Regions from separate parts of the Limnohabitans sp. TEGF002 genome, predicted to be linked through region 1. Evidence: predicted binding sites of a transcription regulator. Region 1 holds the regulator's gene; each other region holds the start of a gene.
The links. Region 1 encodes HrcA, which represses chaperone genes, less so after heat shock. Its sites were predicted from a motif close to TTAGCACTCNNNNNNNNNGAGTGCTAA; they were not measured.

Region 1 (9,595 bases):
AATCGTTGATGAATCGGAAGGTGACTTTCTTCACTTTGATGGCGTTGGCATCTCGAAAGCCATCCCACTTGGACAAGGTCACGGCGGTGCCTTTGGCCCAGTTCTCGAGTTTGTAAGGGCCGGTGCCCACGGGCTTGGTGGCCGCATTGGCCGCGCTGTCGGGGTGCAAGATGACGGCGGTGTTCTCGCCCATGCGGAACAAGAAGTTGCCATCCGGGTTGGTGAGCACAAGCACCACGGTGTGTGCATCGGGCGTCGAGATGTGGGTGATGTTGTTGAACACCGCGCCTTTGGCCTTGTTGGTGCTCTTGGCGTCTTTCGCACGCTCGAAGCTGAACTTGACGGCGGCTGAATCAAAAGGAGTGCCATCGGAAAACTTCACACCCTTGCGCAATTTGAAGGTGTAGGCCTTGCCGTCGGCGTCCATTTTCCAGCTCTCGGCCAGCAAGGGGGTGATGCTCCCATCGACGTTGATTTTGGTCAGGCCTTCAAGGATGTTGTAGTGCACCACTTCACCGATGGCGGCAGCCGGAGCCATGGTCGGGTCCAAGCTGGTGGGCTCCAGGATCATGCCCAGGGTGACGGTGTCTTTGCGCGACTGCGCTTGCGCCTGCAAAGGGGCCGCCACCAAGCTGGCCACCAACACGGCAGCCGAACTCAAAGCGAGGGTACGGCGGGTCATGGAAGAAACATTTCTCATGGAGACTCCTGTTCAAAAAGAAGGGGGCTGGCCAGGCACGGCAGCCAACAAAGCCCGAGTGTAAGGGTGCTCGGCTTGCTCAAAAATTTGGCTTGCCGGGCCTTGCTCGACCACACGGCCCGACTGCAAGACCAGCACATCGTCGCACATCAAATTAACGACCGCCAAGTCGTGGCTGACCAACAAATAACTCAGGCCGTAGCGGTCTTGCAGGTCCATCATCAAGTTCAATACTTGCGCCTGAACAGACACATCGAGCGCACTCACGGGCTCATCGGCCACGATCAAAGCGGGACGGGTGATCAAGGCGCGGGCAATCGCAATGCGCTGGCGTTGACCACCCGAAAATTCGTGTGGGTATTTGTCCAGGTCTGCGGTTCTGAGGCCGACTTCGCTCATCGCTTGTGCAGCCCGCTCGCGCAACTCAGCTCGTCCATCCGCAGGTTTCACCAAGGTCTGGATCGGCTCGGTCACGATGGCCAGCACTTTTTGACGGGGGTCCAGCGAACCGTAAGGGTCTTGGAACACCATCTGAAAACCGCTGCGCAATTGGCGCAAAGCCTGTCCGCGAGCCTCGTGTACGTCCACACCGTTGAACAAAACCTGTCCCTCGGTGGGTGTGTCGAGCGCCATGACCAAACGCGCCAAGGTGGACTTGCCTGAACCGGACTCGCCCACGATGCCCAAACTTTTTCCCGGTTGCAGGGTGAAGTTCACGTCCGACAAAGCCTGCAAAGCGCCTGCAGGTTGAAACAAACCTGTGCGGGGCAAGGCAAAGCGCCGCCCCAAATGCTTCACCGCCAGCAGCGGCGCAGATGTGTGCGTCTCGCTCATGGCAGCCTCCAGCGCGGACAGCTGACCACATGGGGCACTTCCCCCGCGGCTTCGTGTGAGATGTTGTCTGCCTGCGGGGGTGTCTGGCGGCAATCGTCCACCGCCAAGCTGCAACGGTCTGCAAACGCACACCCCGCCGGAAAATCCATCAACTCGGGCACGCTGCCAGGAATCGTGGTCAAGCGGGTACCGCGTGCCAGCCCCAAGCGCGGGCGCGCCGCAAACAAACCGCGTGTGTACGGGTGCGCCCGGTGCGCAAACAAATCAGGCGTGTCCGCGCTCTCCACCACCGCACCGCCATACATGACCATCACGCGGTCCACCTGGTCCTGCATCAGGCCCAAGTCGTGGCTGATCAAGAGCAAGCCCATGCCGTCTTCGCGCACCAATTGTTTGATGAGCACCAACACCTCTTTTTGCACCGTGACATCAAGCGCGGTGGTAGGTTCATCGGCAATCAACAAGTCGGGGCCACAGGCCAGCGCGATCGAGATCATCACGCGCTGGCGTTGTCCGCCCGACAGCTCATGCGGATAGGCGTCAAGCCGCTCACGCGCCCGTGGCAGCTGCACGCGTTCGAGCAGTTGCAGGGCGCGGGCTTTGGCGTCGCTGGCGCTCATGTGTCGGTGCAGACGCAAGGGCTCTGCAATCTGCTTCCAGATCGGGTGCAGGGGGTTGAGCGCCGTCATCGGCTCCTGAAAAATCATGGCCATGCGGGCACCACGAAGCTGGCACAACTGCGGCTCGGGCAGGCCCACCAGTTCTTGGCCTTGCAGCGCAATGGACCCGCTCACGCGGGCGCGTTCGGGCAACAAGCCCATCAGGGCCAAAGCCGTGAGCGATTTGCCGCTGCCGCTCTCACCAATCAGGCCGACCGTTTGGCCACGCTCCATGCGCCAGGACACGCCGCGCAGGGCCTGTGCCCAGCCCCTGGCTGTGGGCAGGCTCACCCGCAAATCATCAACTTGCAGCAAAGGCTGGGCGCTTGAAAGATCACGCATGTTCACCTCTGCCGCGCCAGCCGGGGGTCGAGCACATCGCGCAAACCATCGCCCAGCAAATTCAGCCCCAACACCGCCAAGGCAATGGCCGCGCCCGGGTACACCGCGAGCATGGGGGCTTGGAACATCTGCGACTGCGCTTCGTTGAGCATGCGGCCCCAGCTGGGCTGCGGCGGCTGCGTGCCCAGGCCCAAATAAGACAAAGCCGCTTCAGCAAGGATGGCGATGGCGAACTGGATGGTGGCCTGCACGATCAGCACGCTGGCGATGTTGGGCAACACATGCGCCAAGGTGATGGCCAATGGACCTTTGCCTGCCGCTCGCGCTGCAGCCGTGTAGTCACGCGACCAAACCGCGTTGGCCGCGCCCCGCGAAATGCGGGCAAACACCGGGATGTTGAAAATGCCAATGGCCACGATGCTCACCAACAAACCCGGCCCATAGATCGCGGTCAGCATGATGGCCGACAACAAGGCCGGAAAGGCGAAAGTGAAGTCCGAGGCGCGCATGATGACTTCTTCGACCCAACCGCGCCGCGCCGAGGCCAGCAAGCCCAATGGCACGCCCACACCCAGGCCAATGCCCACCGCAATGAATCCCACCAACAAAGAATTTTGGCTGCCCACCAGCAGCAAAGAGCCGATGTCGCGCCCCAAGCTGTCGGTGCCGAACCAATGCGCAGCACTGGGCGAGGCCAATTTATTAGGAATGTCGATGTCGCCTACCGGGTAAGGCGACCAGAACAAGGACAGCACGGCGCACAGCACCATCAGCAAGACCATGGCCCCGCCCGCCACAAAACTCGGGTGACGCAAAGCGCGGCGCATCCAGTGCTGGTTATTGCGCATGGCCCGCCTTCAAGCGCGGATCGATCCACGCATACAGCACGTCAATACAAAAGTTAATGAGGATGACCAGCGCCGCCAGCAGCATGACCACATCGCGCACCACGATCAAATCGCGGTTGGCAATGGCCTGAAAAATCAACCGCCCAATGCCGGGCAACACAAACACGTTTTCAATCACGATGGCGCTGGTGATCAGGTTGCCAAACTGCAAGCCCATCACCGTCAGGACCGGGATCATGGCGTTGCGCAACACATGGCCCCACAGCACCTGGCGGCGAGACAAGCCTTTGGCCCTGGCGGTGCGCACGAAGTCTTCGCCCAATGTGTCTAGCACGGCCGATCGGGTCACCCGCGTCAAGATGGCCGTTTGCACCGCCGCCAGCGCCATCGCGGGCAAGAGCAAGGCCTTGATGCCCTCGCCCACTCCGCCGCCATCGTCCTCGGACCAGCCCGGAAAACCGCCCGCGCTCACCCACTCCAGATGCACCGCAAACAGCAGGATCAAAAGAATGGCCAGCCAGAAATTGGGCAAGGCCAAGCCCAGTTGGCTGAGTGTCATCACGCCCACATCGCCCGCCTTGTTTTGCTGCGAAGCGGCATAAATGCCCAGCGCCAGCGCCAGCGCCACCGTGAGCCCCATGGCCATCACGGCCAGCGGCAGCGTCACCTGCATGCGCTCTGCCATGAGCTGCGCCGTGGGGGTATCGTAAGAAATGCTCAGGCCCGTCTGGCCCTGCAACATGCCACCTATCCAGTTCAGGTAGCGGGTGGCCGCTGGCTGGTTGAGGCCCAATTTTTCTTCCATCGCCGCGATCGACTCGGGCGTGGCCGTTTCGCCCAAAATGACCTGCGCGGCATTGCCAGGCAAAAGTTCAAGCACGGCAAACACCACGACCGACGTGGCCAGCAGGGTCAGCACAAAGCTCAGCAGCCGTCTCAAAACAAACAGGGGCACGCGCTATCCTTGGGGTCTGTGAGCAACGATGAACAGGGTTTTCAATGGCATCGCAAACGATTGTAAACAGCGTCCAAGACGACGTTTGGGGCTCTATTGTGGATGTCCCCGGGCTACAGGTCGGTCACTTCACGATGAGCGAACGGTTAACAGGCTGCTCAGTGGTCTTGGCCCCCGGCGGGGCCGTGGGTGCGGTGGATGTGCGCGGGGCTGCCCCGGGCACCCGAGAAACCGATTTGTTGGACCCGGCCAACCTGGTGGACAGAGTGCATGCGGTGGTGCTCAGCGGCGGCAGCGCCTTTGGCTTGGACGCCGCTACAGGCGTAGTGCGCTGGCTCGATGAGCAGGGTATTGGCTTTGAAACCGGTTACGGCCGTGTGCCCATCGTGCCTGCGGCCGTGTTGTTTGACTTGCCCGTCGTGCGCCAGGGAGACGACCCCAAGGCACGTCCAAACGCAGAAGCGGGCTACGCTGCCTGCGAGGCGGCGTCCACAGCCTCACCGGCAGCAGGCAATGTGGGCGCAGGGGCAGGTGCCTGCGTGGGCAAACTCTTTGGCCTGGACCGCTGCATGAAAGGCGGCATTGGCAACGCCAGTGTGCGTGTGGGCCCTTGGGTGGTGGGCGCCTTGGTCGCCTGCAACGCGGTGGGCGATGTGATCGACCCCGCCACAGGCCAAGTGCTGGCCGGAGCCCGCACGGCCGATGGAAAAAACTTGCTGGACACGCAACGCGCCTTGCTGGCGGGCGAGCACGGCAAGCGCCCCCTACCAGGCACCAACACCACCATTGGCGTAGTGGCCACCAACGCCACCCTGAGTAAAGCCCAGGCCAAACGCCTGGCCATGAGCGCCCACGACGGCTTGGCCCGCAGCATCCGCCCCGCGCACACCACGCTGGACGGCGACACGCTGTATGCATTGGCAACAGGCACCGAAACGGGTCCGGTCGATTTGATGCTGCTGACTGTGATGGCGGCCGAGGCCACAGCGCTGGCCACGGTCGATGCGATTCGGCAGGCGCGGGGCATCGCCACCCAAACAGGGGATGTGCCTGCGGCCATGGATATGGCCTCCTGAGCCCAGAAACGACAAAGCCCACTCGGTGAAAAGTGGGCTGAGTTGTGGATTGAAATGGTAGGGCGTGACAGACTTGAACTGTCGACCAAAGGATTATGAGTCCTCTGCTCTAACCAACTGAGCTAACGCCCCCACCGAAGCCGTGATTGTAGTGGGCTGCAGGGGCTTATTTGGACTGGCTCAGCGCGTTGCTGACCAAGCGCGAAGTGATGTTGACGATCTGGATCATGCGGTCATAGGGCATGCGGGTCGGACCGATCACGCCCAAGGTGCCGACCACCTGACCATCGACTTCGTAAGGTGAGCTGACCACCGACAACTCTTGCATGGGCACGATCTGGCTTTCACCGCCGATGTAAATGCGCACGCCTTCGGCCTGGCTGGACACGTCCAGCAAGCGCATGAGCTGGGTTTTTTGCTCAAACAGGTCAAACGCCCGGCGCAAATGCCCCATGTCACTGGAAAAATCGCTCACCGACAGCAAGTTGCGCTCACCCGCAATGACCACTTCGTTCTGGTCTTCAGCCAGGGCTTCGGTGCTGACCTGCACAGCGGCCTGCATGAGCGTGGCGATTTCGCTTTGCAGACTGACCAGCTCTTGCTGCACCCGGCTGCGCACCTGCTCAATGGCCATGCCCGCGTAATGGGTGTTCAGGAAATTCGAGGTCTCGATCAGCTGGCTTTGCGAGTAATCGGTCTCGGTGAACAGGATGCGGTTTTGCACATCGCCTTCGGGCGAGACGATGATGACCAGCAAACGCCGCTCGGACAGCCGCAAAAACTCAATGTGCCGAAATACGGAGGCCCGGCGCGGTGTCATGACCACACCCACAAAATGCGACAGGTTGGACAACAAATTGGCTGCGCTGGCGATCACTTTTTGGGGCTGGTCGGGCGTCAGCGCCGGGGTGTCCAGGCCATCGCGCTGCACCGTGAGCATGGTGTCTACAAACAGGCGGTAGCCTCGGCTGGTGGGGATTCGCCCGGCTGAGGTGTGGGGGCTGGCGATCAGGCCCAACTCTTCCAGGTCGGACATCACGTTGCGGATGGTGGCAGGTGACAAATCCAGGCCTGAGGCTTTGGAGAGCGTGCGCGAGCCCACAGGCTGGCCGTCCGCAATGTAGCGTTCCACCAGGGCTTTGAGCAATAACTTGGCACGATCATCTAGCATCAGCTCATTTTAATGATGTAATTTGCGAATGAGATCCAAGTTCCGTCACGTTGCACTCTTTGGCAAGTACCACACCACCGCGCATGGCGGGGCGCTGGAGAGTTCACGCCGCGCCCTGGACGATGTGGCCCAGTTCTTGACGCGGCAAGGCTGCGATGTGGTGCTGGACCAGGAAACCGCTTCGCACACGGGCCTGAACCAATACCCTGTGCTCGAAATGGCCGAGATTGGCGCGCAGTGTGATCTGGGCCTGGTGATCGGAGGCGACGGCACCATGCTGGGCATTGGCCGCCAGATGGCCCGCTACGCACTGCCTTTGATGGGCATCAATCAAGGGCGGCTGGGTTTCATCACCGACATCCCGCTGCAAACTTACCAAGATGTGCTGCAGCCTATGCTGCAGGGCCATTACCAAGCCGAAGACCGCAGCTTGCTGCAAGCCAAGGTCATGCGCGACCAGCGCTGCGTGTTCAGCGCCTTGGCTATGAACGATGTGGTGGTCAACCGGGGCGGCACCTCGGGCATGGTGGAGCTGAGGGTCGAGGTGGACGGTCACTTTGTGTCCAACCAACGCGCCGACGGTCTGATCATCGCCACCCCCACGGGCTCCACGGCTTATTCACTCTCGGTCGGCGGCCCCTTGATGCACCCGGGCATTGGCGGCTGGGTGATGGCCCCGATCGCACCCCACACCTTGTCCAATCGCCCGATCGTGTTGCCCGAAACCAGCGAGATCAGCATCGAAATCGTGGCTGGGCGTTATGTCAGCGCCAACTTTGACATGCAATCGCTGGCCGATCTGATTCTGGGCGACCGAATCGTGGTGCAGCGCTCGGAGCACAAAGTGCGCTTTTTGCACCCAGCGGGCTGGAATTATTTCGACACCTTGCGCAAAAAAATGCACTGGAATGGGGGCGATTGAGCCATGGCATTGACGCACATCACCCTGCGCGACTTTGTGATCGTGCAAGAACTGGCGCTGGACCTGAGCTCAGGCTTCAGCGTGTTGACCGGCGAGACCGGTGCAGGCAAATCCATTTTGATCGACGCCTTGCAACTGGCCTTGGGTGCCCGCGCCGAAGCCAGTGTGGTGCGCGAAGGTGCCAGCCGCTGCGAGGTCTGCGCAGAATTTGAACCCACACCCCGCATTCAGACTTGGCTCGAAGATGCCGGGTTTGAGGCCAGTGCCAACTTGCTGCTGCGCCGCACGGTGGACACCGCCGGCAAAAGCCGCGCGTGGATCAACGGCAGCCCCGCCACCGCCACACAGCTGCGCGAACTGGGCGAGCAGTTGCTGGATATCCATGGACAGCACGCCTGGCAAAGCCTGACCCGGCCTGATGCGGTGCGTGGTTTGCTCGATGCCTATGCGGGCACCGACACGCGCCCGCTCAAAACCGCTTGGCAAGCCTGGCGGCAGGCCCAGCAAACGCTGACCGATGCCCAGCAAGCGCAAAGCACCTTGGCCAACGAGCGCGAACGCTTGGCCTGGCAAATTGGCGAGCTGGAAAAGCTGAACCCGCAGGTAGACGAATGGCAGGAGCTGAGCAGCCAGCACAGCCGATTGGCCAATGCACAGGCCTTGATCGACGGGGCCAACCAGAGCACGGTCTTGCTCGAAGGGGGCGACAGCGACAGCGAAGGCGGCGCGTTGCGACAGCTGTCCCGCGCCATCCAGACCCTGCAGTCGCTCGGTCAGTACGAACCCGAGTTCAACGCCCTGGCCGATGTGCTGGTGTCTGCGCAAGCCCAAGCCGAAGACGTGGCCCACAGCCTGCACACTTATTTGCGAAAAACAGATCTGGACCCACAGCACCTGGCCCAACTGGACGATCGCATGGGCCTGTGGCTGTCGCTGGCCCGGCGCTACAAAAAAACACCGGACGAGCTGCCCTTGAGCTTGCAAAGCTGGCGCCAAGAGCTGGCCCAGCTCGATGCCGCAGCCGACCTGGACAGCCTGCAAAAGGCCGAACAAGCTGCCCACAAAGCTTGCCTTCAAGCAGCCAAAGCCGTCTCGCAGCAACGCCAAAAAGCGGCCAAACCCCTGGCCCAAGCCGTGAGCAGCGCCATGCAGCAACTGGGCATGCAAGGTGGCCGCTTTGAGGTGCAGCTGCAAACACTGGAAGCGCCCGCACAGCACGGTCTCGAAGAAGTCAGCTTTCTGGTGGCAGGGCACGAGGGCAGTACGCCCCGGCCTGTGGGCAAAGTGGCTTCGGGTGGCGAGCTATCGCGCATCGCGTTGGCCATTGCAGTCACCACCAGTGAACTGGGCGAAGCTGGCACCTTGATCTTTGACGAGGTGGACTCGGGTGTGGGCGGTGCTGTGGCCGAAACCGTGGGTCGCCTGATGAAACAACTGGGCCAACACCGCCAGGTGCTGGCCGTGACCCACCTGCCCCAGGTGGCCGCCTGCGCAGACCATCACCTGTTGGTGAGCAAAACCGCGGCCAAGGGCCAGGTCAGCAGCCAGGTGCGCGGCGTGAGCGGCGAAGGGCGCGTGAACGAAATTGCCCGCATGCTGGGCGGTGAAAAGTTGTCCGCCACCACCTTGGCCCACGCCCGCGAAATGCTGGGCACCCCAACCCCAAAGCCCTCCTCTCAACCCCTTGGCCGCAAAGCCGCACAGAGCTGAGCATGGACATCATCCTGATCACCGGCATGTCCGGCTCCGGCAAATCGGTGGCGCTGCACGCGCTCGAAGACGCCGGTTATTACTGCGTGGACAACCTGCCGCCCGAGCTGCTGATCCCCTTCGTCAAACTCGAAGAAAAGCAAAAGGAACAACGCCTTGCGATTGCCATCGATGTGCGCAGCGCCAATTCCTTGCACCTGATGCCCGAGCAAATGGCCTTGCTGCGCGACATGGGCATGACCGTGAAATCGGTTTTTCTGGACGCCACCAGCGACACCTTGCAGCGCCGCTACTCGGAAACTCGGCGCAAGCACCCTTTGTCGGGCGGCAGCAAACCACAAAGCGACAAGGCGCTGCTGGAAACCATCCAGTTCGAGC
Region 2 (9,595 bases), 1.5 Mb from region 1:
AACGCGATGGCGACAAGAATTTTCATGGGCACATTATCCAATGACTGACAAATCCCCTCACTGGAAAAGATGGCTGATGCTGGCGGTGGCAGCGGTGGGTGTGTCCGTCACTTTTTCATTGGGGCTGTGGCAACTCGGCCGCGCCAGTGAGAAAACCGCTTTGCAGGACGCGCGCACGCAGCAGGCGAGCAAGGATGCGCTGGATGGCAGGACCCTGAGTGGGGGGCCTGAAGGTGTGGCTCAACGAACCGAGTTGATCCACCGCAGTTTGGTGGTGACAGGGCGTTGGTTGCCTTCTTACACCGTTTACCTGGACAACCGGCAGATGAATGCCAAACCCGGTTTTTTTGTGCTGACCCCTTTGCAGATTGAGGGCACGAAGGAGGTCTTGGTGGTGCAGCGCGGTTGGGCGCAGCGCTCTTTCACCGACCGTGCCGCACTGCCACCTGTGCAGACACCTGAAGGCTTGGTCCAAGTGCAAGGCCATTTGGCCCCATGGCCATCAAGGCTCTATGACTTTGGCGGTGCCGAAACAGGCCCAATACGGCAAAATCTCGACTTGACTGCTTACCGACAAGAAACGGCTTTGAGACTGCTCGAAGTCACATTGCTGCAGTCTGGCGGACCCTCCGAGGGGCTGCTGCGCGAATGGCCTGTGGTGGCCAGTGGTGTCGAAAAGCACCACGGATACGCTTTCCAATGGTTTGGCCTCAGTGGCCTGATCGCTTTACTTTATGTCTGGTTCCAAATTGTCCAACCCCGCCGCCAAAAACGACCTGCCTGACAGCCCCCTGGCCTTCACTGTGCACGACATGCCGAGCCCCGGTGCCGTGGTGCAAGCCGATGCCCAACGCACCCGCATGGGCCGCTGGAAGATGATCCTCATGATGTTGGTCTGTGCTTCCCCGGTCATCGCCTCGTACTTTACGTACTACGTGATCCGTCCCGAGGGCCGTCGTGTCTATGGCGAGCTGATTCAGCCGCAAAAGGACATGCCTCAGGTCAGCGCCAAAAACCTTCAGGGGGAGTCGGTCACGCTGGCCAGCCTCAAAGGCCAGTGGTTACTCGTGACCGTGGCGTCAGGCGCTTGCGAAGAGCGTTGTCAGCAAAACCTGTATTTCCAGCGCCAGCTGCGTGAAATTCTGGGCAGGGATAAAGACCGCCTGGATCGCGTCTGGTTGGTCACCGACGACAGGCCCGTGGCCCCCGGCCTCTTGCCCGCTTTGAACATGGCGCACGTGCTGCGCTTGGATTTGCCCACGGTGCAAAGCTGGATCAGCCCCGCCCAAGGTCAGCAGTTGCAAGACCATTTGTACGTGATTGATCCGATGGGCAACTTCATGATGCGTTTCCCGGCCAACATGGATGTGCCCGGAGCCTCCAAAGCCAAGCGCGACCTGGAACGTTTGCTCAAGGCTTCCTCGTCTTGGGACAATGCGGGGCGCTGAGGCATGACCGAAGTTGACCTGTACAACCTGGAGCCCATTTTGGAGCTCTTGGCCGTGGGCCTGGCGGTGGCGGCATTGCCCCTGGGCTGGTGGCTGTGGCGACAACGCAGTGCCTCGCCATCGGGGCGATTGAAGACTCTGACCCTGATCACTTTGTTCCTGACCTTCGATCTGGTGCTGTTCGGGGCCTTTACCCGGCTGACTGACTCCGGCTTGGGTTGCCCGGATTGGCCGGGTTGTTACGGCAGCGCCACCCCCATCGGTGCCAAAGCAGAAATCAAGGCCGCTGAAACCGCCATGCCCACGGGGCCAGTGACCAAGAGCAAGGCTTGGATCGAAATGGTTCACCGTTATTTGGCCACGGGGGTCGGCGTCCTGATCCTGACCTTGGCCGCCATGACCTGGTGGCTGCGCCGTCTCAGCCGAGAAGTCAGTCCTTGGTTGCCCACCTTGACCTTGGTGTGGGTCTGCATGCAAGGGGCATTCGGTGCACTCACGGTGACCATGAAACTGTTTCCAGCCATCGTCACCTTGCACCTGATGGGCGGCATTGGTTTGTTGGTTTTGTTGATGGCTCAAGCCGTTCGCTATGACGGTGCAGGCACGCGGCCCTTGCCGTCGCCATTGCGGGCAGGTTTGTGGGCAGGCTTTATCTTGCTGTGGCTGCAAATTGCCTTGGGTGGCTGGGTCAGCACCAATTACGCCGTATTGGCGTGCCCTGATTTCCCCACCTGCCATGGCCAGTGGGTGCCCGAGATGAATTGGCAAGGCTTTGGCCTCTGGCGTGAGCTGGGTTACACCCCAAGCGGTGAGCTTTTGCCTTTCTCAGCGCTGGCATCGATCCATTTTGTACACCGCTCGGCCGCTTGGCTGGTGTTGGCGGTGCTGCTGTGGGTGGGCTGGCGTTTGCGTGTGCAGCCGGGTTTGGCTGTGGCTGGGCGTTGGCTGCTGGGTCTGTGTGCCTTGCAGTTCGCCACCGGCTTGAGCAATGTGGTGCTGGGCTGGCCCTTGTTGGCCGCCGTGATGCACACTGGCGGGGCCGCTGCCATGGCCTTGACCCTGACCTGGGCCTTGAGTGTCAGCCGGGCTGATAATTCAGGGCCTGTTCCCCTTTCCAAAAAGCTTGCCGAATGACCGTCGCCACCGCCCGTTTGCCTTTGACTGCCTGGCAACAGTACTACGCGCTGACCAAACCGCGCGTGGTTCAATTGATCGTTTTCTGTGCCTTGATCGGCATGGTGCTGGCCGTGCCCGGTGTGCCCAGCCTGGCCGAGTTGAAGCTGGGCCTGTTGGCCTGCATCGGCATCTGGTTGGTGGCGGGCGCTGCTGCGGCCTTCAACTGCTTGGTTGAAAAAACCATCGACGCCAAAATGAAGCGCACCGCCTGGCGGCCTACCGCCAAGGGTGAGCTGAGTGACCAGCAGGCATTGCTGTTTTCGGCGGTGCTTTGTGCTTTGGGCTCTGCGGTGTTGTACCTCCTGGTCAACCCGCTCACCATGTGGCTCACCTTTGCCACCTTTGTGGGCTACGCCATCATTTACACGGTGATTTTGAAGCCCCTCACGCCCCAGAACATCGTGATTGGTGGGGCCAGCGGGGCCATGCCCCCGGTGTTGGGTTGGGCCGCGATGACCGGACAAGTGGGACCTGAGGCGCTGATCTTGTTCCTGATCATCTTCTTGTGGACGCCACCGCACTTTTGGGCGCTGGCCCTTTACCGGGTCGAGGACTACCGCAAGTCGGGCTTGCCCATGTTGCCCGTGACACACGGCAACGAGTTCACCCGTCTGCAGATCTTGCTCTACACCATCGTGCTGATGGCGTCCTGTCTGATGCCCTTTGTCTACGGCATGAGTTCCTGGCTTTACTTGCTTGCTGCAGTCGTGCTGAGCATCGGTTTCATCGCTTATGCGGTGGCCCTGTACCGCGCCTATTCGGATGAATTGGCCCGCAAGACCTTCCGTTTTTCTTTGATCCACCTGAGCGCCTTGTTTGCCGCTTTGCTGCTGGACCACTACATTTTTTAAGGCCCCAGGCATGTTGCAACGCAGAGTATGGACAAGAGCGGCACTGGCCTTGGGTGTGGCCAGCGCGGTATGGGGCTTGAGCGGCTGTGGCGAAGACAAGCCGTCTTTCCGTGGCGTGGACATCACCGGTGCCGACTATGCCCAGGGCTGGGAGTTGAGCGACCAGGACGGCCAGGTGCGCACCTTAAAGGACTTCGCGGGCAAGGCCGTAGTGGTGTTTTTTGGTTACACCCAATGCCCCGACGTCTGCCCGACCGCATTGCAGGAAATGGCCCAGGCCAAACAGCTCTTGGGCGCTGACGGTGCCAAGCTCCAGGGCGTCTTCATCACCGTAGACCCTGAGCGCGACACGCCGGAGTTGCTCAAGGCCTACATGGCCAATTTTGGGCCGGACTTTGTGGGCTTGCATCCCACGGCTGAGCAGCTGCCCAAGGTGACCAAGGACTTCAAGATCTATTACAAAAAGGTCGAAGGCAAAACCCCCACCAGCTACACCATGGACCACTCGGCGGGCAGCTTCACCTTTGACCCGCAAGGGCGCATTCGCCTCTACAACCGCCACGCCAGCGGCGCCGAGGCGCTGGCTGCGGATGTGAAGATTTTGCTCAGCGGCAAGTGAGTCCAGGCCTCAGGGCTTGGGGCTGAACCCGCAACGCCAAAGGCCGATTCAGAACTTCAATTCAGCTCGATCTTCTGGCTGCGGATGATGTCCCCCAGGGCTTTTGTGTCTGACTGAATCCGGTTGCGCAAGCCCTCTGGCGATGAGCCCACCACTTGCCAGCCTTGTTGGAACAGACGTGCACGCATCTCGGGCGCACGCACGATCTCGCTGACCACGGACGATAACTTGATGGCCACAGTCGCAGGCATCGAGGCGGGGGCGGCCACCGCGTTCCAAATTTCCAACTGGTAATCCTTCACACCGATCTCACCCAGGCTGGGCACTTCGGCGGCCACCGGGCTGCGTCCGGTGCTTGAAGCCCCAATGGCCCGCAATTTGCCCCCGCGCACCTGGGCCGCAGCCATGGCCGGTGGCAACAAGGCCAGTTGCACTTGGCCACCCAGCATGGCGGTGATGATTTGCGGGTTGCCGGGGTAAGGCACATGCACAGGGGCAATGCCGGCTTTTGTTTTGAGCAGCTCCATGCCCAAGTGCGCCACGGTGCCGACACCGGGCGATGCGTAACTGAGCTTGTCGCCTGCCTTTTGGGCCTGGCTCAGCCACTCGGCAGCCGTCTGGCCAGACGCGTTGGCTGGAACAGTCAGCACCAAGGGCGCCTTGCCGATCAGGCTGATGGGCGCAAGGTCCTTGAGGGGGTCGTAAGGCACCTTGGGGTTCAGGATGCGGGCTATCGTCATGTTGCCGTTGATCATTAGGCCCAGAGTGTGGCCGTCCGTGGACTTGGCCACGAAGTCAGCGGCGATGTTGCCGCCAGCACCCACCTTGTTTTCGACGATGACGTTTTGGCCCAAGGCCTTGGACAAAGGTTCGGCCAGTGCGCGGGCGGTCAGGTCGGGGCTGGAGCCTGCCGGGAAACCCACCACCAAGCGCACGGTTTGTGTGGGCCATGTCCCCGTGGAAGGTGGGTTGGCCCATGAAGGCGTCAGTCCCAAAGCCAAAGCAGCGCCAATAGCTTGGGCCACATGGCGGCGAGAAAAACCAGAGGAGGTGCGAACGGTCATGGTGGATGCTTTCAAAACAAAACTGCAGTGACTTTAGCGCAATGCGGGTAAAAAAATACCCGGTCAAAACCGGGTATCTGAATCCAAGGGGGCCCACAAGGCCTGTGATCAAACGAACTCGACCAGCGCCTTTTTCATCTTCTTCATGGCCGCGACTTCGATCTGGCGGATGCGCTCGGCGCTGACACCGTATTCGTCGGCCAAGTCGTGCAGCGTCATGCCGCCCGAGCCGTTGTCGTTGACCTTGAGCCAGCGCTCTTCCACGATGCGGCGGCTGCGCTCGTCCAACACATTCAAGGCACTGGCCAAGCCGTCACTGGCCATCACATCGCGCTGGTGCGCTTCGATCATCGCGGTGGGCTCGTGGTTCACATCGGCCAAGTAGGCAATGGGGCCAAAGGCCTGTTCGCCGTCGTCCGATGGGGCCGGGTCCAGCAGCACATCGCCGCCAGACATGCGCATTTCCATCTCGCGCACTTCTTCGCGCTTGACGTTCAGGCTGTTGGCCATCGAATCGACTTGGTCGGGGGTCAAGGTGTCGCGGTGCGTCCCTGCTTCGGCATCCGCTTTGTAGCCTTGCTTCATGGACCGCAGGTTGAAAAACAACTTGCGCTGGGCCTTGGTGGTGGCCACCTTGACCATGCGCCAGTTTTTCAGGATGTACTCGTGTATCTCGGCCTTGATCCAGTGCAGCGCATAGCTGACCAGACGCACACCTTGCTCGGGGTCAAAGCGCTTGACGGCCTTCATCAGGCCCACATTGCCTTCTTGGATCAGGTCGCCGTGCGGCAGGCCGTAACCCAGGTATTGGCGCGACACCGACACCACCAAGCGCAGGTGCGACAGCACCAGCTTGCGAGCGGCTTCGAGGTCGTCGTTGGCTTTGAGTTGGCGGGCGGCCTCTTGCTCTTCCTCTAGGGTGAGCATGGGCATGCGGTTGACCGCAGAGATGTAGGCGTCCAAGTGGCCGAGCGAGGGCACGACCGCCCAAGGGTTGCTCAGCGCGATGGCTGTGGCGGGGGAACCAGTTTGAATGTTCATACCAGAACTCCTTTCAGAATACCCCAATATTAGCACTCTCTGGTGAAGAGTGCTAAAGGACGGCGTCAAGGGTGGCGTCGATGTTCGGGTTTTCCCTGATTTTGCAGACGGCGTATGGCCGCGTCTGTGCGTTGGGGTACGGCGCAGGGAGGAGTGTCAGCTCAGCAGGGCTTGCGCAAACTCGCGGGCGTTGAAGGTTTCCAGGTCTTCCAGCTTTTCGCCCACGCCAATGAAGTACACCGGAATCGGCTTTTCGCGGGCAATGGCGCACAGCACCCCGCCTTTGGCGGTACCGTCCAGCTTGGTGACGATCAGGCCCGTGAGGCCCAGCGTGTCGTCAAAGGCCTTGACCTGTGCCAGGGCGTTTTGTCCGGTGTTGCCGTCAATGACCAGCAACACCTCGTGCGGTGCGGTGCCATCGGCCTTTTGCACCACGCGTTTGATCTTTTTGAGCTCCTCCATCAGGTGCGTTTGGGTGGGCAGGCGGCCTGCCGTGTCTACCAAGACCACATCGCGGCCCCGGGCGCGGCCAGCGCTCACCGCATCAAAGCTCACGGCGGCCGGGTCGCCGCCTTGTTGGCTGACGATCTCGACCGTGTTGCGGTCGGCCCAGACGGCCAATTGCTCTTTGGCCGCAGCGCGGAAGGTGTCGGCGGCTGCCAGCAGCACACTCAGGCCCTCATCGGCCAGGTGCTTGGTCAGTTTGCCAATCGAGGTGGTTTTGCCTGCGCCGTTCACGCCAGCGACCATGATCACGGTGGGGTGGTGGTCGCCGACGCTCAAGGGCTTTTGCAGGGGCGTCAGCAGGTCGGTGATGGCGTCGGCCAACAAGGTTTTGACCTGCGAAGGCTCGGTGGCTTTGGTCTCTTTCACGCGGCGCTTGAGGTCTTGCAGCAAATGCTCGGTGGCTTTGACGCCGGTGTCAGCCACCAGCAGCGCGGTTTCCAGCTCTTCATAGAGTTCGTCGTCGATGCGCGTGCCGGTGAAGACGGTGGTGATGCTGGAGCCCGTTTTGCGCAGGCCTGCTTTGAGGCGGTCCATCCAGCCTTGGCGGGCAGCCGGAGCGGGCGCGGGTTCAGCCTGCGTGGGTGAGGATGTGGGTGCAGGCGAAGTGGCCACAGGCTGCGCCACAGGGAGCGCAGGCGTCACGGCAGGCGATTGCACCTCAGGCGGGGGGGATTTTTTTTTGAAGAAACTGAACATGGCGTGGATTTCAAGGATCATGCATTCTATGAAACCGAACTTTCTCTTGGGACTTTCGCTGGCAACAGCCTTGATGGCCAGCAGCTTCAGCGCCACGGCGCAGGCCCCGCAAGGTCAAGCGGCCGCACAACCCACTGGGCAGGCCTCAGCCTCCAGTGCGGCCCAGGTGCACACCTTCACCTTGGCCAACGGCATGAGCCTGTGGGTGAAACCCGACCGCCGCGCTCCCACCGCGGTGCACATGGTGTGGCTGCGGGTGGGCTCCATGGACGAGGTGGACGGCACCAGCGGTGTGGCCCATGTGCTCGAGCACATGCTGTTCAAAGGCACGCCCACTTTGGCTGTGGGGGAGTTCTCGCGCCGTGTGGCCGCTTTGGGTGGGCGAGAAAACGCCTTCACCGCCAAGGATTACACCGGGTATTACCAGCAAATCCCATCCAACCAACTCGAAGCCGTGATGCGTCTGGAGTCGGACCGCTTTGCCAACAACCAGTGGCCCGATGCCGAATTCGCCAAAGAGCTGGAGGTGGTGAAAGAAGAGCGCCGCCTGCGCACCGACGACAACCCCCGCGCGCAGTTGCACGAAATGCTCTCGGCCACCGCCTTGTCGGCCTCGCCCTACCGCCGCCCCATCGTGGGCTGGATGAGCGATCTGGAGGCCATGACACCACAAGACGCCCGCGACTTTTACCGCAAGTGGTACACCCCCGCCAACGCGGTGGTGGTGGTGGCGGGCGATGTCGACCCGCTGCAAGTCAAGGCTCTGGCCGAGAAGTATTACGGCAGCATCCCGACCCGCGCCGTGCCTGAGCGCAAACCCCGGGACGAGCCCGCGCAGCAAGGCCTGCGCCGCCTCGAATTCAAAGCTCCGGCGGAACAGTCCTATGTGGCCCTGGCCTTCAAAGTGCCGCGCCTGTCCAGCCTGGCGGCCTCGCCCGAGCACGACGATGCCTTGGCTTTGACGGTGCTGGCCGCCGTGCTCGATGGTTACAGTGGCGCGCGCCTGGACCGTGCATTGACCCAAGGCGAAAACCGCCTGGCCGACAGTGCAGGGGCCTACAACGGCCTCATGGGTCGGGGGCCGCAGTTCTTTTACCTAGAGGGCGTGCCTGCCAAAGGACAAACGCCGCAAGCACTCGAAGCTGCCTTGCGCGCCCAGGTTCAACGCGTGGCCACCGAGGGCGTGAACGACGCTGAGCTGCAGCGCGTGAAAACCCAATGGGTGGCCAGCGAAATTTACAAGCTCGATTCGGTGTTCAACCAAGCACGCGAGCTGGGTGTGGCCTGGACGCTGGGCCTGCCGCCCGATTACGGCGCACAGCTGATTGCCCGCTTGCGGCAAGTCACGCCGGCCCAAGTGCAGGCCGTGGCCCAAAAGTATTTTGGCGATGACAACCTCACTGTGGCCACCTTGCTGCCTCAGCCTTTGTCGGGCCAGCCCCGTGCACGCCGCGCCGCGCCAGGTGCTCGGCATTGAACCGCGCTCATCCCATGAAAGTCCCATACCCCATGTTTTTGATTTCACCCTTGTCCATGACTGCACGGGCTTTGCGGCGATCAGCTTTGCTGCTGGCCTGCTGGGGCGCGGTGGGTTGGGCGCACGCGTCCTTGCCCATCCAGCACTGGACCCAGCCCAGCGGCGCGCGCGTGTTCTTGGTCGAGAGCCACGCCATTCCCATGGTCGATGTGCAGATCGACATCGACGCGGGCAGCCGCCGCGACCCGGCCGCGCAGGCGGGCCTGGCCTCGGTCATGGCGGGGCAAATGGCGAACGGCACCCGCGCCGAACCGAAAGTGCAAGGGCAGGGCCAAGGCCCTTACCCCCAAGCGATGGATGAAAACCAGATCGGCGAAGCCTGGGCCGACTTGGGGGCGAGCTTTGGAGGCAGTGCGGGCGGTGACCGCATGAGTTTTGGCCTGCGCAGCCTGAGCTATCCGGACCTGCTGGACAAAGCCGTGGCCCTGGCCGCACGTCAAATGGCGCACCCGGCTTTTCCTGAAGCCATGTGGCTGCGTGACCGCGAACGCATCAGCGCGTCCATCCGCGAATCGCTGACCAAACCCGGCACGGTGGTGCAGCACCGTTTTGCAGAGGCGGTGTATGGCGCGCACCCCTACGGTTTTCGGGCCACGCCCGAGACCCTTTCTCGCATCGGCGTGCAAGACCTGAAAAACCTGCATGCCCAAGCTTTG
Region 3 (9,595 bases), 250 kb from region 1:
ACGCCGCGACCGAAGCCTTGTTGCAAGAGCTGGCACGCCAGACCGGGCTGAGCGCGCACCGCGACGCCATGTTCCGCGGCGAGCACATCAACACCACCGAAGACCGCGCTGTCATGCACTGGCTGCTGCGCCAACCCGAGGGCACACTGGACGGTCATCTGGCCGAACCGCTGGCGCTGGTGCACGGCACCCTGAAACCTATGCTGGCCTATGCCGAAACCATCCGGGCGGATGCGCAGATCACCGATGTGGTGAACATTGGTATCGGCGGCTCCGACCTGGGCCCACAGATGGCGGTGCTGGCGCTGCAGGATTTTGTGATCGAGGGCAAACGCTTTCATTTTGTGTCGAACGTGGACGGCCATGAGCTGGCAGCGGTACTCAAGGGCCTGAAGGCAGAGCGCACGCTGTTTTTGATCGCCTCCAAAACTTTCACCACCATCGAGACCATGACCAATGCCCACTCGGCGCTGGCATGGTTTCAGGCGCAAGGCGGCACCGATGTGGCCCGTCACTTTGCGGCGCTGACCACCAACGTAGCGGCCGCGGCTGATTTCGGCATCACCACCACTTTTGGCTTTTGGGACTGGGTAGGCGGCCGCTATTCGATGTGGTCGGCCATTGGATTGCCGCTGGCCATCGCCATAGGCGCGCAAGGCTTCAAGGATTTGCTGGCCGGAGCACACGCGATGGACCAGCACTTTCAGGCCGCGCCTTTGGAGGCCAACTTGCCGGTGCGCCTCGGTCTGCTCGACGTCTGGTACCGCAACTTTTTGAACTTCAGCAGCCGCAGCATCGCGCCCTACCACAGCGCCTTGCGCCGGCTGCCCGCGTATTTGCAGCAGCTCGAGATGGAAAGCAACGGCAAACGGGTGGATCGCAACGGCCATGCCCTGCCTTATGGCACCTCGCCCGTGTTGTGGGGCGAGCCGGGCACCAATGGCCAGCATGCGTATTTTCAGATGCTGCACCAGGGGACCGACGTGGTGCCGCTGGAGTTCATCGCAGTGAAAAAGTCCACGCACTGCCTGAAAGACCACCATGAATGGCTGCTGGCCAATGCTGTCGCGCAGGCCCAAGCCCTAATGCTGGGCCAAGCCTACGAAGGCGGGCATAAACATTTCACCGGCAACCGGCCCAGCACCTTCTTGCTGCTTGATGAACTCACGCCCACCAGCCTGGGGGCCTTGATTGCCTTGCAGGAACACCGCGTGTTTGTGAGCGGCTCGGTCTGGGGCATCAACAGCTTTGACCAGTGGGGCGTGGAGTTGGGCAAGGTGCTGGCCAAAGACATCCGTGCGCGAATGGCGTCCGGGGATGTGGCGGGTCTGGATGCTTCGACGTCAGCTTTGTTGAACCGGATTCAGTGAAGGGCTTGTTGATAGGGTGGTTGGAGCCATACAAGTCTTGGCTTATGATTTGAAAATGCGCCGATTTTTCATTTGTTTCCTGCTAATCCTTATGCCACTGCGGCTGTGGGCTGGTGTCTGGATGCCAATGGCAAAAATCGCTTCCCATGATGATTCGCAAAGCGTTCATGTGATTCAAAATGCCCAAGTTCAAACTGCGCATGATTGCCATGAGACCAGTGCAGAGTCCGTGCATGGGAGCAGTGCGCCAGCGCAAACGCCAACCGACGCCACTGCGCAAAAAACCGATTGCCACGACGGCACTTGCCAGTTGTGCGCCGTCTGCCACCAAAGCGCAAACCTGTTCCTTTGGCCTTTCCTCATGGCCGTTTCTCCGGCACACACTTTGCCCATGGGTGTTTCTTCTTCACACCCCCTTCGGACGGCGCCGCCGCTGATCAAGCCACCCATTTCCTGAACCTTACGCCACAGGTGCGTCTGCTCGACTTTGATGCGGGCAGATGACGTGTTTGTTTGTTTTAGGAAATCGATATGAAACCTCTATTCAAGTGCGCTTGGGGTCCCTTGGCCGCAGGTGCTTTGCTGCTGTTCGGTTCATGCTCTTTGGCTTGGGGGCAAGCCGGTGGGGCATCCGTGCCATCTGCTGCGCATGAGCATGGCACTTCGGCCAATCAACCTCTTGGCTCCCGGCCCGCCGCCTCTTCGATCTCAGAGCCATTGGCAACTTCAGGTCAGTCCCCACTCAGTTGGCAGGACGCCAACCGTGCCGTGGCGCAGTTCCCGCGCGGCCATGCGGACCTTTTGCGTTGGGAGCAAAAAAACCTGCAGCCTATGCAAGATGCATCGCCGCAATCCGATGCAAGTCAGTTGAGCTTGGAGCGGGCTATGCGCCTGGCTTTGCAGGGCGATGCGAAATGGCTCAAGCCAGGTATGAGTTCGGTCGAGAAGGCCCAAGTGGGCCAGGAAGTGGCCGCCTTGCGCCGTGACATGCAAAAACTCTGGGTCGACGCGGTGGCTACTCAACAGTCGGTGGTCCACAAACGCGACATTTTGGCCGCGGCGCAAGCGGGAGCCGAGTTGGGCCAGCGCATGGCGCAGGTGGGCAATTGGAGCCGCGCACGACAAATTCAGGAGGAGCTGTCTTTGTGGGATGCGCGCACCCGGCTGGACAAGGCGCAGTTGCAAGCCGACCGCGCACTCCATGCGCTGTGGCGGCTCGTGGGGGCCGAGATGACGGTTGAGGCGATGACACAGCAGTTGCCTTTGTTTCTTCCCCTGAAACTGCCATTGACTTTCCCAGCGGATGCCTCTTCTGCAAAAAATGGGGGTAGCCTCGAGTTGCCAGCAACAGGTTCAGCCGCCGATGTGGCGGCCTTGCAGACGCAGGCTCTACAGGCCCATTTGCGCTGGCCGTTGGAAGATCTGCACGCCCGTCGGCTGATGGCGGGCTTGGGTCTGAGTAACACCGACTTGCAGGCCGCACAAAAATTCTTGCATGAGCAAGCCGCGCAGCCGGTGCCTGTGTGGGACCCCCGCACCATGCGCTGGGGCCATGCTTTTGAAAACGCTTGGCAAGCCCGCTTGCAAGCCGACCGCTTGGCCCGGCAGGTGCGCTCCGATGTGCAGCTGGCCCTGAACGCTTTCCAAATGGCACGCCAAACTGCGCAGCACACCCAGGCCGATGTGCTGCGCCTGCACACAGAACTCTCTCAGGAAACCCTGCTGCGCTACAACGGCATGCTCAAAAGCACTTGGGACCTGCTCGCCAGCGCCCGCACCCGCATCGACAGTGTGGATGCGGCCCTGCAAGCGCAACGCCAGGTTTGGCTGACCCATGCCGATCTGTTGGCTGTGCTGTCGGGTTTGCCGTACACGGCCAGCGATCTCAGCGGCGCTGAAGCTGCAGGCACCTCCGCCTCCAACAACAAACCAGGACACTGACCATGCAACGTCGAGATTTTTTCCAAAAAGCCATGGCTGCCGCCGGCACCATCGCGGGAGCGGCAGTCGCGACCACCGCCGTCAGCCGCAGCGCGCTGGCAGCTTTGCCAGAGCCGGTCATCCAAACCCGCCCCGACACCGCTCCGCCCTGGACACCGCCGGGCGTGACCGGGGCTGGACGCCCCTATAAACCTGTTGTGACCCTGAACGGCTGGACCTTGCCCTTTCGCATGAAAGACGGCGTCAAAGAATTCCATTTGGTGGCCGAGCCGGTGGTGCGCGAAATGGCACCGGGCTTTGTCGTCAACATGTGGGGTTACAACGGGCAGAGCCCTGGCCCCACCATCGAGGTGGTTGAGGGCGATAAGGTGCGGATTTTTGTGACGAACAAACTGCCCGAACACACCACCGTGCACTGGCACGGCCAGCGCCTGCCCAACGGCATGGACGGCGTGGGGGGGCTGAACCAAAAGCAGATCCCGGTGGGCAAAACCTTTGTGTATGAGTTCGTTGCACGCCGCCCCGGCACCTTCATGTACCACCCACACGCCGACGAGATGACACAAATGGCCATGGGCATGATGGGCCTGTGGATCACCCACCCCAAAGGCCAGCACCCGAACATCGCCGAGGTGGACCGCGACTATGCCTTTTTGTTGAGTGCCTACGACGTCACCCCGGGTGCCAAAACCCCCAACGTCAACACCATGCTGGACCAGAACATCTGGAGCTGGAACAGCCGGGTGTTTCCGGGCATCAGCCCACTGGTGGCGCGCCTGAACGACAGAGTGCGTGTGCGTGTGGGCAACCTGACCATGACCAACCACCCGATCCACATCCATGGCATTGAGTTCGAGGTCACGGGCACGGACGGCGGCCCTGTGCCCAAAACCGCGCGCTGGCCTGAGGTGACGACCGACGTGGCTGTGGGCCAAATGCGGCAGCTGGAGTTCATCGCCGACGAGCCTGGCGACTGGGCCATGCACTGCCACAAGAGTCACCACACCATGGGTGCCATGGGCCACGACGTGCCCACCATGATCGGCGTGGACCACCGCGGTTTGGTGCAAAAAATCCAAAAACTCATTCCTGACTACATGGTCATGGGCGAGCGCGGCATGGCCGACATGGGTGAGATGGAAATGGAACTGCCCGAGAACACCTTCCCGATGATGACCGGCACCGGGCCCTACGGCCCCATCGAGATGGGCGGCATGTTCACCACCCTCAAGGTGCGAGCGGACCAAAAGCCTGACGATTACAGCGACCCTGGCGATTACAAGCAGCCACCCGGCACACAGGCTTTTGAATACACCGGCCCGGTGTCGGCCACACCGCGTCCGCCGGATGAGCCCTCCAAGCCTGTGGCCCCACCTGTTGGCAACGTGCGCAAGCCCGAGAACCACAAACACCACTGACTGCGCTCTGCAAACCCGTTTCACAGGGGCTGTCACCTCTCAAACCACTTTCAAGGATTTTTTATGAACATCGCCATCCACACCGTGCTGCTGACCATGGGCCTGCTGGTCCTGCCTGCTGTGCACGCCCATTCGCCCGTGGCCCACCAAAACCACCACGCCCCGTCGGCAGCCCCGGCGGAACAAAAAGACTGGGGCATTGCGGGCGATCCGAAAAAGGTCCAACGCACCATCGAAATCCGCATGACCGACAACATGCGTTTTGCGCCCAAGGAAATCCAGGTCAAGCTGGGCGAGACGGTGCGCCTGGTGGCGGTGAACGCGGGCAAGGTGCTGCACGAGATCGTGATCGGCACACCCCAAGAACTCAAGGCGCATGCCGAGATGATGAAAAAACACCCTGGTATGGAACACGATGAACCCTACATGGCGCATGTGGATCCTGGTCAGAAGGGGGCCATCGTCTGGACCTTCAACCGTGCAGGTACGTTTGAATTTGCTTGCCTGATACCGGGCCATTTTGAGGCGGGCATGATCGGCCGCATCACCGTCAAGTGAAGGAACACCCCATGAAAAGACGTCAATGGCTCCATGCTGCAGCCCTGCTGGGTATCACGGCGGCCACCGGATTTCAACGCACCGCGCTCGCGCAAGCCACCACCGTGCAGGTCTGGAAAGACCCCAACTGCGGCTGCTGCCAACTGTGGGTGGAACACCTGCAGGCCAGTGGTTTTAAGGTCGAGGTGCGCGACGTAGGTAACACCGCCGCACGCAAGCGGTTGGGCATGCCGGAAAACCTCGGCTCGTGCCATACCGCCAGTGTGGGCGGCTATGTTATTGAGGGCCATGTGCCCGCTGCCGACATCCACCGCCTGCTCAAGGAGCGGCCTGTGGCTTTGGGCTTGTCAGTGCCCGGCATGCCCATTGGCAGTCCCGGTATGGACGGGCCCGAATACAAGGGCCGCAAAGACGCCTATGACGTGCTGCTGGTGCAAAAAGACGGCAGCACGAAAAGCTTTCAACATTACCCGGGGTTGCGCCGCATGGCGCAGCGTGACGGCCTGCAACGTGTGAGCGATGACGCTGTCGCTTTGCCCTGGGCTTCAGCCGAGGTGCGGCGCATCGACAAGGCCGCAGGCAAGGTGGCGCTCAAGCACGGCGAGATCAAGAATTTGGACATGCCGCCCATGAGTATGGTCTTTCAGGTCAAGGACCTGAGTCAACTCGACGCCTTGCAAGTCGGCCAGAAAGTGCGTTTTCAGGCGATGCAGGACAAAGGTGCTTACTGGGTGGTGAAGATCGAGGCAGCGGCCCTTTGAGTCTGTTCATGTGGGATCGATCGGTACAGTTTTTTTTCGATCCCTTCCAGAGCAAGCCTTTAAGTGTCGCCACGAAAAAAGCCCCGCAAGACATTCACCTTGCGGGGCTTTGTTGTTGGCCGGGTGAGGGCGCAAACCCTCAGTCCAGACAGCGGGGCAATTACATGCCCATGCCGCCCATACCACCCATGCCGCCCATGTCAGGCATGCCGCCGCCGCCAGCGCCGGACTCGTCCTTCGGGGCTTCGGAAACCATGCACTCTGTGGTGAGCATCAAAGAAGCCACAGAAGCGGCGTTCTGCAAAGCAGTACGGGTCACTTTTGTAGGGTCCAGAATACCCATTTCGATCATGTCACCGTAGGTGTCGTTCGCTGCGTTGAAGCCGTAGTTGCCTTTGCCGGCCAACACAGCGTTCACCACCACCGACGGCTCGCCGCCGGCGTTGTAAACGATTTCGCGCAATGGGGCTTCGATGGCTTTCAACACCAGTTTGATACCGGCGTCTTGGTCAGCGTTGTCGCCTTTGATGACGCCAGCAGTCTGACGTGCACGCAGCAGAGCCACGCCGCCGCCAGCCACGATGCCTTCTTCCACAGCAGCGCGAGTCGCGTGCAGGGCGTCTTCGACGCGGGCTTTCTTTTCTTTCATTTCTACTTCGGTGGCAGCGCCCACCTTGATCACGGCCACACCGCCAGCCAACTTGGCCACGCGCTCTTGCAGCTTTTCGCGGTCGTAGTCAGAAGTGGCTTCTTCGATCTGCACACGCACTTGTTTGACGCGGGCTTCGATGTCTTGTGCAGCACCAGCGCCGTCGATGATGATGGTGTTTTCTTTGCCCACTTCGATGCGCTTGGCTTGGCCCAGATCGGCCAAAGTCACTTTTTCGAGTGTCAAGCCAACTTCTTCAGCGATCACTTTGCCGCCTGTCAAGATGGCGATGTCTTCCAACATGGCTTTGCGACGATCGCCAAAGCCTGGAGCCTTGACAGCCACAACCTTCAAGATGCCACGGATGGTGTTGACCACCAAAGTTGCCAAGGCTTCGCCTTCGACTTCTTCGGCAATGATCAACAGAGGACGGCCAGCTTTGGCAACGGCTTCCAGTGTGGGCAGCAGATCGCGGATGTTGCTGATCTTCTTGTCGAACAACAACACGAAGGGGTTGTCCAGCAAAGCGGCTTGCTTTTCTGGGTTGTTGATGAAGTAAGGCGACAGGTAGCCGCGGTCGAATTGCATGCCTTCAACGACGTCGAGTTCGTTGTTCAAAGACTTGCCGTCTTCCACAGTGATCACGCCTTCTTTGCCCACTTTGTCCATGGCGTTGGCAATGATTTCGCCGATGCTGGTGTCGGAGTTGGCAGAGATGGAGCCGACTTGGGCGATTTCTTTGCTGGTGGTGGTGGCCTTGGTGGCCTTCTTCAACTCTTCGATCAAAGCCGTCACAGCTTTGTCGATGCCGCGCTTCAGGTCCATCGGGTTCATGCCGGCGGCCACGTACTTCATGCCTTCGCGAACGATGGCTTGAGCCAACACGGTGGCGGTGGTGGTGCCGTCGCCAGCGTTGTCAGAGGTCTTGGAAGCGACTTCCTTGACCATCTGCGCGCCCATGTTTTGCAGCTTGTCTTTGAGTTCGATTTCCTTGGCCACGGACACGCCGTCCTTGGTCACGGTGGGGGCGCCGAACGAGCGCTCCAACACCACGTTACGGCCCTTTGGGCCCAAGGTCACTTTGACCGCGTTGGCCAAAATGTTCACGCCTTCAACCATGCGTGCGCGGGCTTCGCCGCCGAAAATGACGTCTTTTGCTGCCATGTGAGTAGCTCCTGAATGTATTTAAAAAATGGAAAAGGGTGACTTATTCGACAACGGCGAACAGGTCTTCTTCTTTCATGACCAACAGCTCGTCGCCGCCGACCTTGACGGTCTGGCCGCTGTACTTGCCGAACAACACGCGGTCGCCGACTTTGACGCTCAGGGCTTTGGTCTCGCCTTTGTCGTTGGTTTTGCCAGGGCCGACGGCCAGGACTTCACCTTGATCGGGCTTTTCTGCAGCCGAATCGGGGATGACGATGCCGGAAGCTGTTTTGGTTTCGCTTTCGATACGCTTGACGATCACGCGATCGCCCAAAGGACGCAGTTTCATGGAATCTCCTGAAATGAAACAAGGGTTGAAAAACTAAAGCACCGGTCTAGGGTGCTGCTGAAATCTGAGGAGTGGGGTGCTGTTAGCACTCAACTCCATCGAGTGCTAATGATAAGGGCATTTGGAGCCATTTCAAGACTCAGGTGTTTTTTACTGGTGGAGCGGGCGGGGGGTGTCGACGCCACTGGCCTGTGCACTGCCGAGCATGTAGCCATAAACCAAGTCGGTGCTGATGTCGCCTTCGAACAAGTTGAGTTTTCGAGCCAAGTGCAAGGGGCTGCTGGTGGGCAGTTGGCCGCTGTTGTAGACCACGATGTGGGCGTTTTGCATCAAATTGTCCTGCAGGTGCAGGGGAGTCGTGTGCAGCCAAGGAATGCGCGCATCGATGAAAAAGACCCCCACGGCCTGGTGAATGCCCATCAAGTCCAGTGGGTGGGTGATGACCTTGACTTGCTCCCAATGGGTCATTTTTTCCAGTGCGCTGGCCACATGCTGGTCGTCGTGCAGTACGCACACCAGGGGTGTGTCCGCTGCTGTCTCCATGCCCGGAAAACCTTTTTGTTTGCAGTATTGGTTCAGGGAGGAGGACAAGATGCGTCGGTGCCCGCCTTGGGTGACAAATGCTTTGAAAACCCCGTTTTCAACCATGCGCTGGATGGTGCCGACCGACAGGCCCAGCATTTTGGCGGCTTGACTGGTGCTGAAATAGTTCGGGTTGATCTGGTTGTTTTTCATGGTGAATTCCTTGTTTGCACTGAAAAGGATGGAATGGGCGATTTCCAGGCGCTGTGGTCATGGTAGGTCCCGCCGCGTGACTTGCGTTTGGCATGAACCGGTAGTGCGCCGGACCAAAAACAGGTAGTGCCCCGGTTCAAGGCAAAATCACTCCCCTATGCTGCGTTGGTTTCGTTTTTTTGCTCTTTGGCCTTTGTGGGCCCTGCACCTGCTGGGCAGCGTGGGGGGCTGGCTGGCCTGGTGTTTTTCAGGTCGCTACAGAAGCCGGTTTTTGCACAATTCACGCCAAGCCGGCTTGGGCTGGGGCCGGGTGTGGCGCGCGGTGGGGCAGGCTGGACGCATGTCGGCCGAGTTGCCCCGTCTGTGGCTGGGCCGCACGCCCGCACTGACGTGGGCCGACGACCGCGCCGCTGTCGAGGCCTATGCCAGCGGCCAAGGGGTTCTGTTTTTGACCCCGCACATGGGTTGTTTTGAAATCACGGCCCAAGCGCTGGCGTTGCGCTTTTCGGCTGCACACGGTCCTTTGACGGTGCTGTACCGCCCCGCCCGGCATGCGGGTTTGGGCGAGGTCATGACTCTGGCGCGACAGCGACCCGGTTTGGAGGCCGTGCCCACAACCTTGGCCGGTGTGCGGCAAATGATCAAAGCCCTGCGTTCAGGGCGCGCCG

Region 2: the regulator HrcA is predicted to act here: its motif matches at 6,229-6,255, upstream of rpoH (RNA polymerase sigma factor RpoH).
Region 3: the regulator HrcA is predicted to act here: its motif matches at 8,275-8,301, upstream of groES (co-chaperone GroES).

Annotation. Positions count from the first base shown of each region.
Region 1 covers NZ_AP029224.1:2,656,522-2,666,116, forward strand. Annotated here, with positions in the region: gene ACZ5SR_RS13230 (ABC transporter substrate-binding protein) at 1-700, opposite strand, end outside; gene ACZ5SR_RS13235 (ATP-binding cassette domain-containing protein) at 713-1,534, opposite strand; gene ACZ5SR_RS13240 (ABC transporter ATP-binding protein) at 1,531-2,535, opposite strand; gene ACZ5SR_RS13245 (ABC transporter permease) at 2,538-3,383, opposite strand; gene ACZ5SR_RS13250 (ABC transporter permease) at 3,373-4,338, opposite strand; gene ACZ5SR_RS13255 (P1 family peptidase) at 4,383-5,414, shown strand; tRNA gene ACZ5SR_RS13260 (tRNA-Ile) at 5,470-5,546, opposite strand; gene hrcA (heat-inducible transcriptional repressor HrcA) at 5,581-6,585, opposite strand; gene ACZ5SR_RS13270 (NAD kinase) at 6,614-7,507, shown strand; gene recN (DNA repair protein RecN) at 7,511-9,217, shown strand; gene rapZ (RNase adapter RapZ) at 9,214-9,595, shown strand, end outside.
Region 2 covers NZ_AP029224.1:964,466-974,060, forward strand. Annotated here, with positions in the region: gene ACZ5SR_RS04885 (twin transmembrane helix small protein) at 1-26, opposite strand, end outside; gene ACZ5SR_RS04890 (SURF1 family protein) at 41-784, shown strand; gene ACZ5SR_RS04895 (SCO family protein) at 735-1,448, shown strand; gene ACZ5SR_RS04900 (COX15/CtaA family protein) at 1,452-2,582, shown strand; gene cyoE (heme o synthase) at 2,579-3,475, shown strand; gene ACZ5SR_RS04910 (SCO family protein) at 3,486-4,094, shown strand; gene ACZ5SR_RS04915 (Bug family tripartite tricarboxylate transporter substrate binding protein) at 4,151-5,158, opposite strand; gene rpoH (RNA polymerase sigma factor RpoH) at 5,267-6,199, opposite strand; gene ftsY (signal recognition particle-docking protein FtsY) at 6,356-7,402, opposite strand; gene ACZ5SR_RS04930 (M16 family metallopeptidase) at 7,431-8,879, shown strand; gene ACZ5SR_RS04935 (M16 family metallopeptidase) at 8,894-9,595, shown strand, end outside.
Region 3 covers NZ_AP029224.1:2,902,422-2,912,016, reverse strand. Annotated here, with positions in the region: gene pgi (glucose-6-phosphate isomerase) at 1-1,370, shown strand, start outside; gene ACZ5SR_RS14610 (hypothetical protein) at 1,408-1,827, shown strand; gene ACZ5SR_RS14605 (TolC family protein) at 1,902-3,311, shown strand; gene ACZ5SR_RS14600 (multicopper oxidase family protein) at 3,314-4,729, shown strand; gene ACZ5SR_RS14595 (cupredoxin domain-containing protein) at 4,793-5,287, shown strand; gene ACZ5SR_RS14590 (DUF411 domain-containing protein) at 5,299-6,048, shown strand; gene groL (chaperonin GroEL) at 6,209-7,861, opposite strand; gene groES (co-chaperone GroES) at 7,905-8,192, opposite strand; gene ACZ5SR_RS14575 (helix-turn-helix domain-containing protein) at 8,343-8,927, opposite strand; gene ACZ5SR_RS14570 (lysophospholipid acyltransferase family protein) at 9,085-9,595, shown strand, end outside.